DNA from 3 places in the Prevotella sp. oral taxon 317 str. F0108 genome. Region 2 is predicted to be linked to each of the others. Evidence: riboswitches for the same ligand, from Rfam matches in the RefSeq annotation. Region 2 holds a riboswitch; each other region holds the start of a gene.

What was found. A riboswitch is a leader RNA that binds a small molecule or an ion and turns the genes downstream of it on or off. The one in region 2 is predicted to bind cobalamin.
Region 1: another riboswitch for cobalamin. It lies ahead of HMPREF0670_RS06715 (ribonucleoside-diphosphate reductase subunit alpha); the one in region 2 lies ahead of HMPREF0670_RS07570 (right-handed parallel beta-helix repeat-containing protein).
Region 3: another riboswitch for cobalamin. It lies ahead of HMPREF0670_RS02600 (TonB-dependent receptor); the one in region 2 lies ahead of HMPREF0670_RS07570 (right-handed parallel beta-helix repeat-containing protein).

What each region holds. Positions count from the first base shown of each region.
Region 1 covers NZ_GG740072.1:1,749,738-1,755,720, forward strand. Annotated here, with positions in the region: gene HMPREF0670_RS06700 (DUF4249 domain-containing protein) at 1-515, shown strand, start outside; gene HMPREF0670_RS17050 (hypothetical protein) at 519-680, shown strand; gene HMPREF0670_RS06705 (TonB-dependent receptor plug domain-containing protein) at 740-2,842, shown strand; gene bcp (thioredoxin-dependent thiol peroxidase) at 2,868-3,320, opposite strand; cobalamin riboswitch at 3,458-3,744, shown strand; gene HMPREF0670_RS06715 (ribonucleoside-diphosphate reductase subunit alpha) at 3,813-5,983, shown strand, end outside.
Region 2 covers NZ_GG740073.1:184,572-190,554, reverse strand. Annotated here, with positions in the region: gene HMPREF0670_RS07570 (right-handed parallel beta-helix repeat-containing protein) at 1-2,811, opposite strand, end outside; cobalamin riboswitch at 2,984-3,170, opposite strand; gene HMPREF0670_RS07565 (carbohydrate kinase family protein) at 3,476-4,396, shown strand; gene HMPREF0670_RS07560 (FprA family A-type flavoprotein) at 4,660-5,847, shown strand.
Region 3 covers NZ_GG740072.1:711,225-717,207, forward strand. Annotated here, with positions in the region: gene HMPREF0670_RS02585 (hypothetical protein) at 1-181, shown strand, start outside; gene HMPREF0670_RS02590 (outer membrane protein) at 272-769, opposite strand; gene HMPREF0670_RS02595 (bifunctional UDP-N-acetylmuramoyl-tripeptide:D-alanyl-D-alanine ligase/alanine racemase) at 1,214-3,691, shown strand; cobalamin riboswitch at 3,809-4,004, shown strand; gene HMPREF0670_RS02600 (TonB-dependent receptor) at 4,045-5,983, shown strand, end outside.

The sequences.
Region 1 (5,983 bases), on a different contig from region 2:
TTCCCGAACGCCTGCCCATCCAGAGACTGAAACCAGAAGACAAAGAAGGTAGACGCGCATTCAGGATAAGCAAAAATGCAGACCCGTTTTGGGCGTGCGCGTTCGCAAAAGACCAAGACACCATTATGCGCACGGTAGTGATACGCCCCTATTATACAATGAAAGAAGACATCGCAACCGACTATCCCAAGACCGACCAATTCAACATGCAACCAGCAGAAGCAGAAAGAGTGAATACCTACCATTACTATATTAGGATGTTACCAAACGCCGTGCCTACTACTTTTACCCTCTATCCGCTTTACAGCAGCGTGGTTTCGTTCATGGCTGTTTCTGAAGAATACGACCATTACCTTAAAAGCAGCCTTCTGAAGATGCAAGCGTACGAATCGTTTAGCGACCCAACGCAATGGCTAGAAGAGAACGCCGTGTACTCGAACATAGAAAATGGAGTGGGTATTTTCGGAGCTTACGAAGAAACGCTTTTTAATTGCAACAACATCCTGCCCGAATAACAGATGAGAACTGTAGCCCTATTCATCGTCGCCATTTGCGTGGAGGTATGCCTCTACGCACAAGACAAGTCCAGGACGTATGTCGTTAAAGACAGCCTAACGCAGCTCGCCGTGCGCGGATGCCACGTAAGGTTCGGCACGGCCCCCCCGAACAAAGCACTGTAACCAATGCCAGGGGATGCTTTTCTTTACCAAACGGCGTTGCCAGTGTTGTTGTTTCACACGTGGCATACGAACCAAAACAGGTTGAATTGAGCGAACTCGCAGGCAACACCATTTACATCACGCCGAAAAACATTGCCTTAAAAGAAACCACCATCACCTCTACCACGCCCAACAACCGCGGCAGCGAGTTCAGTTACGATGCTCGTCAAGCCGCCTCGAGCATCTCTATCATTGGCGAACCCGATGTGCTAAGGCACACATTGAGCTTCCCCGGCACATCGTTTGGCATGGAAGGCACGTTGGGCATTTTCGTGAGGGGAGGCGACACAAGCGGCAATGGCCTTTACTTCGGCGGCGTGCCACTATACGTAACGTCGCACCTGATGGGGCTTTTCTCTGTCATTCCACCCGAAATGGCCGATAAAGTCGACTTTTACAAAGGCGGACTGCCTGCCACAAACAGTAACTATTCTTCTGCCCTCATAAGCGTTTCGCCCAAAGCCTGCTATGGCACACCCACCACAGGTAAGGCGTACATATCGCCTTACCTTTGCGGATTGCACGTCACACTGCCGCTCATAATGAACAAAATGTCGGTCAGGCTGTCCGCCCGAACCACCATCCTACCATATATGTTGAACTGGATGAACCGCACAGACGACAAACTGCGGGTAGACCTTTACGACATTTGCGTAAAGCTAGACTACAAGCCCAATGCCCGAAACGCCTTCTCTGCATTTTATTTCCACACAAACGACCTCTACGAATACACCCAATACCAAGAGTTGCGCAACAAACAAGCGTGGCAAGCATCTGCCGCCAAGCTGGAATGGGATGCTAAACTGAACGAGCAGACCAACTTCAATTTCTTAGCCTACCACACTTACGCATTCTCAATACAAGAGTCTGACCACTTCGCCCCCAACACCAGCGACACCCGCTCGCACGTCGCCATTGCCTCTAAGCTGAATGAATGGGCATTGCGGGCGATGTTTGCCTACACTTGGAAGCAAGGAATGGCAGTGCGGGCAGGACTATCCATGCAAAGCCAAAAGTCCACTAATGGTAACCAGAGAAGCCTAACAGCCCAAAAAGGAGCAGAAAACGTACAAACTTACCCGAACACACTTGGCGCCGTTTTCGCGGAGGTCGACCTAAAATTTACCAAACAAGCCGACCTTAAGCTCGGCATAAGAAACACTACCCGATTTCATGATGAGCGCCAGCCCATAAATCCCGACCTCCACGCGCTTACACATTGGTACTTCAAACCTTGGTTGGGCTTAGAGATTGCTTACGACAAGCAGAACCAATTTCACCACATTCTAGAAGGGTTGCCCACTGGTTGGCCGCTCAACATCAGAGTGGCAAGCAACGAACGTTTTCCAAAAGAGGAGACAAACCAATTTTATGCAGGTGCGTTCGTTAAAAAACGATGGGCCGACAACAATAAATTCGATGCCACACTCGGGGCATATTGCAGGCGGATGAACAACCTCGTAGCCTACACCAGCCCCATTAACGCCTTCGGCTTAAACACATTCACGTGGGAAGAAGAGGCATCACGCGGCAAAGGACGTTCGCTTGGAATAGAAGTAAGCTCGGCAATCAGCCTGCCAATATTCACTGCATCGATTGCATACACGCTCTCGAAAACCACCCGCACTTACCCTTTCATCAACGGCGGCAGGCCTTTTCCCCATAAGTTTGACAGGAGGCACGTTCTTAACTGCCAATTGCAATATGCCTTTGTAAGGAGACCTACACGCAAGGGGACAGCCGAACACAATGTAGCTTGCAATGTCGTGCTCGCCTCGGGCAACCGGCTAACCCTCCCCATAGGCACTTATCAAGGTGTCGCGCCCCCTCATTGGGACAACTTAAAAACCGGTTTCATCCATCCCGACGAGTATTATCGCCATATTTACGATAGGCAACAGATGTCCGACGTCAACGCCATCTCAATCAAAAACTATTTTCGAACCGACCTCGCCTACAACTACATCTCTCGTGGCAGACGTTGTACAAGAGAGCTATCCGTCTCTGTTTTCAACGTATTTAACAGGCGTAACCCATACGCCATCTTCCATGAAGAAGACAGATGGAAACAACTTAGCATTGTTCCCATCATGCCTATGGTTAGGTGGAGCATCAGTTGGTGAATACTAGAAGGCCTTCAAACCCTCATTACTCACCCAATATCTGCTGTGCGTGTTCCTTTACCTTAATCTCCTTGGGCTGCATAATACGGGTTATCACACCCTCTTCGTTGATGACGAACGTGGTGCGGAACGTGCCGAAATACTTGCGGCCATACATGCTTTTCTCGCCCCAAACGCCAAATTCTTCCACCAATTTATGCTCGGTATCTGCTATCAGCGGAAACGGCAAGTCGTTTTTCTCAATGAATTTCTTATGCGATTTCTCATCGTTTATGCTCACACCAACCACGGCATAGCCCTGTTTTTGCAGCTCGGCATAGTTGTCGCGCAGGTTACAAGCCTGCGTAGTGCAGCCCGAAGTGAGGTCTTTGGGGTAGAAATACAACACCAACTTCTTACCTTTAAAGTCGCTTAGGCGTACCTCGTTGCCGTTTTCGTCGTGCCCCAACACCTCTGGAGCCTTTGTTCCTATTTCCATCATGATGATAATTCGTTTGTATTGTTTGTTTGGTACAAAGGTAAACATTAATTTCCGAAAAGCCTTATCCGCCACCAAAACACATTTTCGCCCCACATAACGCCCAGCAAATGTTTCGCCCTTTGCGGCAAAATGAGTACCTTTGTGCCCGAATTGGTTTGCCAAGGCCCAGTGCTAGGCGATTAAAAGGGAACGGGGTGCAACTCTCCGACTGTCCCGCAGCTGTAAGTTCTTTACGGTTTTCTTCCAGAGGCGGCATCTAAAAAGCCACTAAACACGCTGTGTCAGCGCAGGCATGCTTTTTAAATAACGCTGTTACATAAGCCACTGTTTCGGTTCAATCGCATGGTTTGGCGAACCGAATTGGGAAGGCGAAGAGAATTAGAACAAAGTCAGAAGACCTGCCTGTTCGTCAAAAGTGCCGTTCCACTCGTGGGAATAGGGAACGCCACGAAACGTTTTTTTAATCAATAAGCAAGTCAAAGTTATCTCATGGACATAACCAAGAGAAATGGTTCGATGGCTCCCTTCGACAGGGAAAAGATTGCCACGGCCATCAAAAAGAGTTTTATCAGCACAGGGCGACCCATCGTGGAAGACGAAATACACGACGTGGCTATCGCCGTTGAGCAAGTTATCATAACCCACCCTGCAAAACTTAACGTTGAATGTATTCAGGACGAGGTGGAACGAAGCCTTATGCAACGCGGCTTTTACGCCGAGGCTAAGAGCTATATTCTGTTTCGTTGGCAGCGAACCGAACAACGAAAATACCTCAATAGGATTGCCAACACCCTGCAACAAGCCGAAATTGCGCCCGTGTTGAAAGGCATCGCGGCCGACTTCGAGCCCGAGTTGTACCCCATTGCAGCGCTCGCCGAGAAGTTCATGGGCTTTGTTAAGGCCGACATGAACGGGCGCGACAAACTCTCGGCCTTGATAAAAGCCGCCGTGGAACTTACTTCGGCCGAGGCTCCTAATTGGGAATTTATCGCGGCTCGACTGCTTAGCTATCGCCTGCAACGCGACTTAGAAACGTTCGAGCAAGCAGAAGACATACAATCCTTTGCCCAAAAGGTGCGCCATTTGGCCAGCCAGAACCTCTACGGAGCCTACATTGTCGATGCTTATACCGAGAACGAACTGCAACAGGCGGCATCGTTTATCGACGAAGAACGCAACAAGCTGCTCAACTATTCGGGGCTCGACCTCCTTATCAAACGTTATGTTATCAGGTCGTTTGCCCACAAACCCGTTGAAAGCGTGCAAGAAATGTTCCTTGGCATAGCACTACACCTGGCTATGAACGAAGGCGAAAACCGACTGCATTGGGTGAAAAAGTTCTACGACATGCTTAGCCGTCTGGAAGTAACTATGGCCACGCCCACCCTAGCCAATGCGCGCAAACCCTTCCATCAGCTGTCAAGCTGTTTCATCGACACCGTACCCGACAGTCTTGAAGGCATCTACCGCAGCATCGACAACTTTGCCCAAGTGAGCAAGTTTGGCGGAGGCATGGGTCTTTACTTCGGCAAAGTGAGGGCCGCTGGCGGTCGCATTCGCGGATTTAAGGGTGCCGCCGGTGGCGTGGTTAGGTGGATGAAGTTGGTGAACGACACCGCTGTGGCCGTAGACCAACTGGGCGTTCGCCAAGGCGCAGTGGCCGTTTACCTAGATGTTTGGCACAAAGACCTGCCCGAATTTCTACAATTGCGCACCAACAACGGCGACGACCGTATGAAAGCGCACGACATATTCCCCGCCGTGTGTTATCCCGACTTGTTTTGGAAAATGGCGCAACAAGACCTCAATCAGGATTGGCACATGTTCTGTCCCAACGAAGTTCTAACTACGCGCGGTTACTCGCTAGAAGACTTCTACGGCGAGGCATGGGAGGAGAAATACCACGAATGCGTGGCCGACAAACGCCTTTCGCGCCGAACCATGACCATTAAAGACGTTATCCGTCTTGTTCTCCGTTCGGCTGTCGAGACCGGAACGCCCTTCACTTTCAACCGCGACATCGTTAACCGAGCCAACCCCAACGGTCACAACGGCATCATCTATTGTTCTAATCTCTGCACAGAGATTGCTCAAAACATGAAAGCCATCGAAGAGGTAAGCAACGAAGTGCTGACCAAAGACGGCGATACCGTGGTGGTACGTACGGTTAAGCCGGGCGACTTCGTGGTTTGCAACTTGGCTAGCCTTTCGCTTGGCAACTTACCATTAGAAAACGAAACCTATCTCAACGATATTGTGGCGACAGTTGTACGTGCACTCGACAACGTTATCGACCTGAACTTCTACCCCGTGCCTTACGCCCAAATCACCAACCACCGCTATCGCAGCATCGGTCTGGGTGTAAGCGGCTATCACCACGCATTAGCCCTGAGAGGCATTAAATGGGAGAGCGAAGAACACTTGCAATTTGTAGATCAAGTGTTCGAACGCATCAACCGCGCCGCAATCGAGGCCAGTTCTTCCTTGGCAAAAGAGAAAGGCGCATACGCTTACTTCGAGGGTAGCGACTGGCAAACGGGCGCTTACTTCGACAAGCGCAACTATAATTCGCCCCAATGGCAGCAAACCGCCCAGCGTGTAAAGGCACAGGGCATGCGCAACGCCTACCTCTTGGCCATCGCCCCCACAAGTAGCACCAG
Region 2 (5,983 bases):
GTGGAAGATATGCACGTCGCCGCGTTTGCCAGAGGTGGGTTTGATGGTGAGTGTATTGGCAGGCGACAGGCCAGGTATGTGCGGAATGAGGACGCGCTCGTTGTACTTACCGCTTTCGATGCTGATGGTAACGGGGCCGTCTACCCCATCTCTCAACGCATCTACGGCTGCTTGGATGGTTTTGTAGGTGGCGTTTGGGCCTACGTTAAGCGTTCCGCTGATGCCTTGTGCAACGATGGTGTTGGCTGTTTCAGCGGTTTGTGGCGTAACTTGGGCATTGTTGGCGGTTATATTGGTGAGCGATGCGGTGAGCGTTTGCCCTACTTGCGCCTCGCTTTCCACATCGGCCGCGAGCCAAAAATGGTATTCGCCCTCTTTTTCGATGGTGTAAGTGCCATCGAAGATGCCGTTGTTGCGGGTGTTGGTAGCGAATGTTTGCGTGGTGGCAAAGGCATTGTCTTGCCCAGTTGCATACACCTTATATATATGTATGGGGGCATCGCCTTGCATTTGGGCTTGCATTTGGGTGATGGAGAGCTGGCCATTGTCGCCCTTAACGCTGACAACAACGTGCAGCAAAGGCACATCTGTTTGTCCCTTAAATGCCTTTTCGGGGGCGATGGCGTGGGTTTGCACCTCGCTAACAGCAAGCTTTTGCGGCGTAATGGCCGACACTTCGAGGGCGAAACCCTCGGCAGCAACATACTTACCCGTGGTATAACGCAGGGTAATGGCACCGTTGGGAGAGGTGGAAATCAGCTTATCGAAATGGTCGTTGCGACTGAACGAGAAGTCGGGTTTGTCTTTTTTCTCCGTTCCGAAGTACACTTCTAGCTTGTCGGCAGCAGCTAATTTCCATGTTGTCGGCTTTATGGCGATGAGCCTTCCCGCGGTTTTGGGCACGAAAGTAATTAGCCCTTCAAAGCCTTTACTTTCATTTTCGTCTTTTCCGCCGTCGTCGTATAGTGTCAATGTGGTGTTGTCGGCCACCTCAACACGGCCATTATCGCCCTTTACTAGTGCGCGTTCGTATTCCACACGGCGCGCTCCATCGGGGTCACCTTGTTGCACGGCTGTTTCGCCTAGCGATGTTTCAACCTTCATTAAGGCCGCATCGAGCAGTTTTCCGGCTTGTGCATCGTTGGTCACATCGGCGCAAAGCAGCAGCCAGTTGTCGCCTTCGGTAAGGGCAAGGGGAGTAGACAGGGACATGGTTTGTTGCTGACTAAGGGCGGCTTGCGCGATGGTAGCCAGCGGATTGCCGCTAGGAGTGGCATCGGGCGTGTTCTTAGGTTGTACAAAAAGCTGCAAACCGGCCATAGCAGGCAACGATTGTTTGAGGTTAAGTTGCAGGCTGTTCAGCGTTATGGGCTGCAAATTGTCCTCGGTATGCAGGTTAATCAGCAGCAAGGGCTGGCGTGTAGCACCCGGCGAAACAGCTGCCGCAGATGCTTGGCGCACGTCTACACTAGCCAACGACATGGCTTTGGGAATGTATTCGCTTACTTTGGCTACGAAACCTTTGGCCGCATAGTGGCTGTCGTTGGGGTTGAACACGATGGTTAATGCACCATCGGGCGATTGCGAACGTAGCGTTTGGCCGGGTCCGCGCTGTTTATCGGCGGACGAAGTAAGTTCCCAAAGCTTGCGCCCCGTCGTTCCTTTGCCTTCGTACACAACGAATTTGGCACGCACACCGACGTCGGTACGTGGCGAATACACAATATCGAACTTGGAGAAATCTATCTGAACCACATGCCTGGCGTGCAGCGGAGTGAAGGTGGTAATGCGGTCGCGCGAGCCGCCTTCGTAATTATCGTTGTACGTATTGGTTTTAGAACGGAACGTCAATTCGCCATTTACACGCCTTTGATGCGTTCCTTCGAGTGCGTAAACCACGTTTTCTACCACTCGTTCGCCTGTTGGCAGTGGTGCGGGGAGGGCATGTTGGCCATCGGAAAGTGCCAGTTGAGCGAGCGAAAGGGCGAGCGTGTTATGGTTTTCGGCCTCGTCTGCCACGTCGCAACCCAGCCAAAAGAAGTTGTCGCCCGAACGAAGTGCAGGCTTAGCGGCTATGTTTAGCACCACTTCTCCATTTTGTACGGTGCCCTCGGCTAAGCGATGAGCAGTTGAAAAGTCGGTGGCCGATGTGCTTTGATATAGCTGAATGGCAGCTATTGGTCCGCTAGCTTTGAGCGTTAAACCGTTAAGGGTGAGTGCAGGTTCGGTGTTTTCTGTGCGAACATTAAAGCCCAACAGCGGTTGAGCCTTGTCGCCAGCGGTCAGCGAGGCATCTTTCATGGGCGAAATGGTTACATCGCGAAAGCGCATCGGTTGAGGAGTGAAAAGACTTACCACGGCTTTAAACCCATTGGAGCGGAAGGCCGTAGTGCTACCAAACTCTACTGTGAGTGCGCCTTGCGGGTTGGTGGCCTTCACAATGGGCGTAGTGCCCTTGGTGATGGTAGCCAAAAGGCGGTTGGCGCGTACCTCCGTGCCATCGTAAACGCGGATAAACTGCTTGTGGATACTGCCTTCGAAGATGTCTACCAGCTTGAAATCTACTTGCACTTTCTTGCCCGTAACCTTGGGAATAAAGGTTACGCTGCTTGTTTTTCCGTCCTTAAATTCGGGCGAAGTCTGCCCATTGGGTCCGCCGTCGTCGTAAAAGTCGATTGGCGTTTCGTCCACATCAATGGATTTTGGCGTAAGTTCCATGCGCACTTCTCTGTTTTGTGCCGTAGCCACCAGGGGCGAAAAGGCATAAAGAAAGAGGGTGCAAAGAACCATGAAAAGTTGGTTTTGCTTCATAATTTATTGTGATGTTAATGTTGATTTACATGTTGTTTGCGCTGCACACACAGCGAAAGCACAGGGGGTTTTTAACCTGATACAAAGTGAAAAGACATGATTTAACGAAATGAAATGCTACAAAGCACGCCAGCGAAAGCGTGCCGAATGCGCCGAACCTAACCCAAGAGGCCACACGAAGGCGTGCAACGGCAGGTATTCTGACTTGTTGCCAGGCAGTAAACGTCTTCCCAAACACCGTGTTCAGTGACCTTTGTTTACGCCGCCAAGGGCAACTCACAGCAGCCGGACTGTACGGGTTTTTCACCCGTTTCCCTTTTAAACGCCATACGGGGCGTACCTGTTGCTGATGCAAAGGTACGAAAAAACATGCGCATTAGCTGCCAACTCCAATCTAATTAGGATGCGGCAAACAATGCCCATAAACAGCACAAGCAACTTATACGCCAAAACACGCATACCCAAACACAAAGCCATGCCCCCCTAACAAAGGGCGTTGCCCCACCCCAACCCTTGGCGTTATGCAAACCCCTTGTACATTTTTAGCCCCATCCCACATGTCCAATCAAAAACTTACACAATTGTTTTGCCGTCTGATTAAAAATTCGGATATTTGCATATTGTTTAAATATCAACCCTAAAAAAGAACATTTATCACAGCGTTATGCGGAAAGTAATCGGAGTAGGTGAAACGGTGTTAGACATCGTTTTCAAGCACGAACAGCCCATAGGAGCCTTGCCTGGGGGGTCGGTTTTCAACACTATCGTATCGCTAGGGCGCGTGGGAGCCGACGCAACATTCATCTCGGCCGTAGGAAACGACCGTGTTGGAACCAACGTTATCAGTTTCTTAAAAGACAATGGCGTGCAGGCCGATTACGTAACGAAGTGCGATGAGGGGCAAACACCCATCTCGCTGGCCTTCCTGAACGAGCGAAACGATGCCGAATACCTGTTCTATCGCGACAATAAGAAGAACAATCCGGAGTTTGCTTACCCCGACGTGCAGGCCGACGACATCGTTGTGTTCGGTTCTTACTACGCCGTTAGTCCTGCCACACGGCCACAAGTGGTTTCGTTCCTAGAATATGCGCACAACCGTGGGGCTATCATCTACTACGACGTGAACTTCCGTTCGGGCCACCGAACCGACGTGATGCGCATAACGCCCAACTTGTTGGAGAACTACGAGTATGCCGACGTGGTGCGCGGAAGTAGAGAAGACTTCGAGGTGCTTTATCGCCTGTCCGACCCGGCTAAGGTGTACGCTGCCGAGGTTTCTTTCTATTGCAAGCGGTTTGTTTACACCGATGGAGCCAACCCCGTGCAGCTACGTGCCGACGGCGGCTTTTGCGAAAGCTATGCCGTTAGCGACACACAGCCCGTTAGCACCATTGGGGCAGGCGACAATTTCAACGCCGGATTTATCTTCGGCATGCTGAAATTGGGCGTTACAAGGCAACGCCTTATCGACGGATTGACCAAAGAACAATGGAACAAGATAATGAGTTACGCCCTGGCTTTCTCGGCCGAAAGCTGCAAGGGAACGGATAACTATGTGCCGAAAGGTTGGAAACCAGAGTGAAAAAAGCCTCACCAACAACCACTTTGGGGGAGTAAAAAGCCTCACCAACAACCACTCTGGGGGAGTGAAAAAGCCTCACCAACAACCACTCTCCAAGGGGAGAGGGGCGTGATTAGCATTGCTACTTTGCCTCATCAACCATATAATAAGACAAATGTATCGGTAACTCGTTAACTTGTCAACTAACGAACTCGTTAACTTGTTAACTTGCTTACCCGTCAACTAAATACACATATACACTCATAAACTCACAAACTCAGAATATGATAGAAATAGTAAAAGACATCTACTACGTGGGTGTGAACGACCGAAAGAAAGAAAAGTTTGAAGGCCTATGGCCACTTCCCAACGGCGTTTCGTACAACTCGTACCTCATCGTAGACGAAAAAGTGTGCCTCATCGACACGGTGGAAGCCGACTTCTTCGCGCAGTTTATCGAGAATATCCGCGAAGTTATCGGCGACCGTCCCATCGACTATATCGTTACAAACCACATGGAACCCGACCATAGCGGCTCTTTTGCCCTGATGAGGAAGTATTATCCCAACGTGCAGGTAGTGGGAAACAAGAAGTCGTTCGACCTGCTTAAAGGTTTCTATGGCATGGAAGGCTGCGAGTACGAAGTAAAGAACGGCGACCAACTGTCGCTAGGTAAGCACACATTGAAGTTCTTCTTAACGCCTATGGTGCACTGGCCAGAAACAATGATGACGCTAGACACTTCCAATAACATGCTTTTCTCTGGCGACGCATTCGGTTGTTTCGGTGCTCTTAACGGCGGATTGCTCGACAGCGAGATTAATTGCGAACACTTCTGGCTGGAGATGGTGCGCTATTATTCGAACATTGTGGGCAAATATGGCACGCCCGTGCAGAACGCCCTTAAAAAACTAGCCAACGAAAAGATAGACTATATCTGCTCTACACACGGCCCCGTGTGGCACGAACAGCTGCAAAAGGTGGTTGAAATGTACGACCACATGAGCAAATACGAAACTGAAGACGGCCTTGTGATATGCTACGGAACGATGTATGGCAATACAGAACGCATGGCCGAAGTTATTGCTAGGGCTGCCAGTCAGGCCGGTGTAAAGAACATTGCGGTGCATAACGTGTCGAAAACGCATCATTCTTACATCATCCGCGACGTGTTCCGTTATCGCGGACTCATCGTGGGAGCACCCACATACAACACCGGACTATACCACGAAATGGACGTTTTGCTGAGCGAGCTGGCCAACCGCGATATCAAAAACCACCTTATCGGATGGTTCGGAAGTTACGGATGGGCCAGCAAAGCCGTGCAGAAGATTGGCGAATGGAACGAAAACGGACTGCACTTCGAACACGTTGGCACGCCCGTTGAAATGAAACAGGCTCTATCGCCCGAAGTGGCCGAGCAGTGTCGCGCACTGGGTAAGGCCATGGCCGAGCGTTTGGCGCAAGGTTAAGTTCTACAACAAACTACGCTAGCCACGGTGGATTTGGCCGTAACAAGCCAAACCCATCGGCCGCGTAGAAGATAACAGCAGGGGGAGATAACTAACTTTTTGTTGGAAATAGCCACACATAAAGAATGCGTGAGCA
Region 3 (5,983 bases), on a different contig from region 2:
GAACGACCCATCAGGACTGCCCACTTATTTTAATGCGCTGCTCATTGGGTCGATTGTTCTCACCACTTTCATCTTCATGATGGTGGTGGCATGGAGCATTTTTGTGTTCTATTATGTTTATGGTTCCATCGAGCATCGTAGGCAAATGAAGAAACAAAAGCAAGCTGCAACCGCCGAATAAGCTACTGAACATCATTGCACACAAAAAGCCCGGAAAGTGAACGAACACCTTCCGGGCCTTGTAGTTTTATTAAAGTCTAAGGCTTAAAACTTAGAATTTGTAAACGATACCTGCGCTCATCACGGCTTGGTTGTACCCACTAATAATTTGGTATTTCACTTCGCCATTTAGATATAGGTCGTCTGTGAGGGCGAAATCTACACCGCCACCGAAGTTAAAACCAAGCTTAGTGCTCGATTCAGAAGTACTCGACAACACTTTGCCTGTAAATGGATCTCTTACTTCAATGGTCGAACTGGCGGTTACTAAGCCCAATCCGCCAAGTGGATAGGCTGAGAACCTGTCGGTGATGTTAAAGAGGTAGTGTAGGTTGGCGTTAATGTCCCAAAACTCCAAACCATTCTTCTTGAAGTAGTAGTTAAAGTTACCATCAAGACGGAACTGCTCGTTAATGTCGTAACGAGCCCTTACGCCGATACCCAGATTAGACACTTCTGTACCATACAAGGTGTGAACACCAACAGCAAACTGTGCAGATGCAAATGCACTTACCATGGCAAAAGCGGCCACTAAGAAAAGTTTCTTCATTTTCTCTATCGTTTTTTAATGATTAATTTTACCCCTACAAGCCATAAGTTAACATGGCATTCGAGGTGATTATATTCTCTGTTAAGTTTATTCGGATGATCAATATCTCTTTCTATCAGTGGGCAAAGATAAATAAAAAAAACATAACACACATGCTTTCATGTAAAAAAATAACTACAATTATAGTGAAAAAGTATGATGCGTAGTTTAGGCATTCAGCCGAATATGCCGTTTATAAAGGGAAAGTGGCACATGTAACACTTTTTACGCATTCAAACTTTCAGAACAAATTATTGGCAAACACCTTGGATAACCATTCACAAAGGCACGTCAAAAGGCGTCAAAATGGCCTGTCATAGGTTATTCTCCAAATAGCTGTTATATTTATTTTGCTGTTTTATCAACTTGCACTACCTTTGCACCAACTTAAAAGTACAAATGATAATGACATATCCCATTGAAAGGGTTGCAACGCTTATCGGGGCGCAACGTCTAGGCAATGCCGAGGCGCATATCAGCTTTGTGCTCACCGATAGTCGCTCGCTCTGTTTTCCAGAAGAGACATTGTTCTTCGCTTTGAGGTCTAACCGAAACGACGGACACAACTATATATCCGAACTTTACCGCCGCGGTGTGCGCTGCTTTGTGGTAGAAGAAGTGCCAGCACGTGCCGCCGAGTTGTTCGGCGATGCCAATTTCTTGTGTGTTAGGTCCACCAGGCAGGCCTTACAACGCCTTGCCCAACGCCATCGAGAGGCTTTCAACATTCCCATTGTGGGCATAACGGGCAGCAACGGCAAGACAATGGTGAAAGAATGGCTGTACCAACTGCTCTCGCCGCAAATGGTTGTAACGCGAAGTCCGCGCAGTTACAATTCGCAAATTGGGGTTCCGCTCTCTGTTTGGTTGCTCAATAGCCATTCGCAATTAGGCATTTTCGAGGCGGGCATCAGTCAAAAGGGCGAAATGCAGGCTTTACACGACATCATCAAACCCAACATTGCGGTGCTGACAAACATTGGTTCGGCCCACGAAGAGAACTTCGCCACGCCCGAAGAGAAGTGTCGCGAGAAGTTAAGACTATTCGAAGGAGCCGAGGTAATGGTGTATAATGCCGACGACGACTTGGTGACACGCGTGCTGAACGAAACGAACAACAAAGGCGAACGCCTGGCATGGTCTACGAAAAGTCCCAATGCAGCCATGTTTGTAACTAAGATAGACAAGCAACCCACGCACACCACCATACATTATATATATAAAGGAGGCCAGCCTGCAAGTTATTCGTTGCCCTTCATTGATGATGCATCGGTGTGCAATTCTGTTGTATGTGCAACCATCTGCCTGCATGTTGGGCTCGATGCGCACACCATAGACAAACGCATGAGGCGGCTCGAACCCGTGGCTATGCGACTGGAAGTGAAGGAAGGACTTAACGGATGCACGCTCATCAACGACTCGTACAACTCGGATATCAACTCGCTGGACATTGCTCTCGACTTTATGAACCGCCGCCCCGACCACAACGGGCAGCAGCGAACGTTAGTGTTGAGCGACATTTTGCAAAGCGGACTGCCAGATGCTGAACTATATAAAGAGGTATCGAGCTTGGCCGAACAACGCGGCGTGCAGAAGTTTATCGGCATCGGACCGAAGATTTGCGCCAACAAAGAAAGCATCAGGTTGGCAGAACGGCATTTCTTCGCCTCGGTAGAAGATTTCATACGCAGCGATGTTTTTAAGGGATTGCGCAACGAAGTGGTGCTACTTAAAGGCGCACGAAGTTTTGGTTTCGACCAATTAACCGAACTCATGGTGAAGAAAGTGCATGAAACTACCCTCGAAGTGAACCTCAATGCCATGATAGACAACCTGAATTATTATCGTGCCATGATGCACCCCAATACCAAGTTGGTGTGTATGATTAAGGCTGACGGCTATGGTGCAGGAGCCGTAGAGATTGCAAAGACCCTGCAAGACCATCGTGCAGACTATCTTGCCGTGGCCGTTGCCGACGAAGGAGCAACGCTAAGACGCAACGGAATAAGCAGCAACATTATGATAATGAACCCCGAAATGACGGCTTTCAAAACCATGTTCGACTACGATTTGGAACCCGAAGTGTACAGTTTCCGCCTATTGGAGGCTCTCATTAAGGCTGCCGAGAAAGAGGGTATAACGGGGTTTCCCGTGCATATCAAACTGGATACAGGCATGCATCGCCTAGGGTTCGACCCCGAAAAAGATGTTCCGCGACTGATAGAACGCCTGCATAACCAAAACGCCTTGATACCCAAATCGGTGTTTTCGCACTTTGTTGGGGCTGATGCCGACCAGTTCGACAACTTCTCGCAACGGCAGTTTGAATGTTTTGATAAAGGCAGCAAGATGTTGCAGGCCGCCTTCGAACACCATATTTTGCGCCACATCGACAACTCAGCGGGCATCGAACATTTTCCGCAACGTCAGTTAGACATGTGCCGCTTGGGCCTAGGTCTATACGGAATTAACCCTCGAAACAACGCAATCATCAACAATGTGAGTACGCTGCGCACTACAATTCTGCAACTGCACAAGGTTAAGGCTGGCGAGACTGTGGGCTATTCGCGCCGCGGAACGATTGAACACGATAGCGTGATAGCGGCCATACCCATTGGCTACGCTGATGGATTGAACAGGCGATTGGGCAACCGCAACGGCCATTGCTTGGTGAACAACCAGCGAGCAGAGTATGTTGGCAACATCTGCATGGACGTAGCCATGATAGATGTAACGGGGATAGACTGTAACGAAGGCGATAGTGTGGAGATTTTCGGCGACAACTTGCCCGTAACGGTGTTGTCTGACGCGCTGCAAACCATTCCTTACGAGGTGCTTACGGGCATCAGCAACAGGGTAAATAGGGTTTATTTTCAAGACTAATGTTGCGTTTTCGTGGCGAGACGTAAGTGTGAGGGCGAGTTAATTGGTGGCTCTGCCTGTGCGCATACTAAGCTCGCTGCACATCATGCTTGCATATTCCATATATTATCACTACCTTTGCACAACTAGGCAATAGGTTCGTTTACGAGCGATTAAAAGGGAATTGGGTGAAAATCCCGAACAGTCCCGCTGCTGTAAGTAACCTTTACTGGCCACAAACACTGCGCCACTGAACTCCGTCAAGGGAAATTCGGGAAGGCGTTTGTGGCCGGGTTACAAAGTCAGAAGACCTGCCATTGCCATTTATCTTTAATTTAACCTCGAGGAAAGGTTATAAGATAAGAACTTGAAATATGCAAAGCGTACATTTCTTTTCGGCTTGTGCGGCGTTGTTCTTCGCTGCATCTGCTCATGGTCAGGATACAAAACGGCAGTTGGCATTAGACTCGGTACAACATGTACGCGAGGTTGTTGTCGTGTCTAAAAACACCTTTCGCGAGGTTATTCCCTCGCAAAAGCTTGATGGCGCCGTGCTTGAAAGGCTGAACGCACACAGTGTGGCCGATGCCTTACGCTATTTCTCAGGACTGCAAATAAAAGATTACGGAGGTGTTGGCGGACTGAAAACGGTTAACATACGTAGTATGGGCACCAACCACCTCGGTATTTTCTACGATGGAATTGAGCTTGGCAATGCCCAAAACGGACAAATCGACCTTGGACAACTATCGTTAGACAACGTAGAGGAGATTACTTTATACAACGTACAGAAAAGTGCCATCTTCCAACCTGCAAGCGATTTCGGCAATGCAGGCTCTGTTTATATCCGCACACGCACGCCTCGTTTCGACGTAAACAAGCCCTTTAACCTTAGATTCAAGGCTGGTTGCGCTTCTAGTGACACCTATCGGCTATCGGGTTTATGGGAAAACCGACTCAGCCAAGCCGTTAACACCTCGCTTAGTGTGGGCTATCTCACGTCTAGTGGCAAGTATCGCTTTCGTTATCTGCGCCACAACCAAGACCACTCTGTGGCTTACGACACCACAGCCATACGCCAAAACGGAGACATTTGGGCATTAAGGGCCGAGGCAAACCTGCATGGCGTGATAGACCACGGCATGTGGAATTGGAAAGCTTACACCTATAATTCGCAACGCGGAATACCAGGAGCCATTGTTAACAATGTTTGGCGGCGCGGCGAAAGGCAGTCGGACCACAATCACTTCTCCCAATTGCGTTTCCAAAAAAGTTTCTCCGATGCCTTTTCTACGCAGTGGTTGGCCAAATACGCTTACTATCACACGCACTACATCAACAACGACCCAACCCAACTGCCCGTAGACAACACCTACAAACAGCAAGAAATATATCTATCTACGGCTAATGTGTTGGAACTGATGCCCAATTGGTCGGTCAGTTTAAGTTACGATTTCAAGTGGAACAAGCTCGATTCGGATGCTCGTCTGTTTGTTTTCCCCCATCGTTTCAGCAACTTTATCTCGCTGGCCACAGCCATTGACTATCGTCACCTCAAACTGCAAGCATCGGTTTTGGGTACATTCGTCAAAGACCACACACGCACAATGGTAGACAAGCCCAGCCACAGCGTGCTCTCCCCTGCCCTCTTTGTCAACCTCTATCCCTTTTCCAGCAAGGCATTTTCGCTTCGCGCCTTTGCCAAGAAAAGTTTCCGCATGCCCACTTTCAACGAGTTGTTCTACACCGAGGTTGGCAATGCGCTGCTAAAACCCGAAACGGCAGTGCAATATAACGTGGGAGCGGTGTGGGAAAAAACATACAAAGCATCTTTAATACGTGGTTTCAGGCTGCAAGTAGACGGCTATTTCAACATCGTAAGCGATAAGATTGTGGCCTATCCCAAAGGTCAACAGTTTAGGTGGACCATGCTTAACCTCGGCAAAGTGCACATCAAAGGCATCGACCTGCAAGCCGAAACAACCATGCAACCTTCGCCTGAGCTTTCGTTTACGGGGCGTTTGCAATACACTTATCAGCAGGCAAGGGACGTAACCAACCCTTCCGACTCGTATTACAAGCACCAAATACCCTACATTCCTTGGCATAGCGGTTCGGCCATTGTAGGTGCAAACTACAAGCAATGGCAACTGAATTACAGCTTTATCTATGCCGGCAAACGATATAACCAGCAAGAAAACATCGTATACAACTACATGCCAGCATGGTACACCAGTGACCTCTCGCTTGTTTACGCCTTTAATTGGCAAAAACTTCGGTGCAAACTAACGGTAGAAGTGAACAACCTGCTTG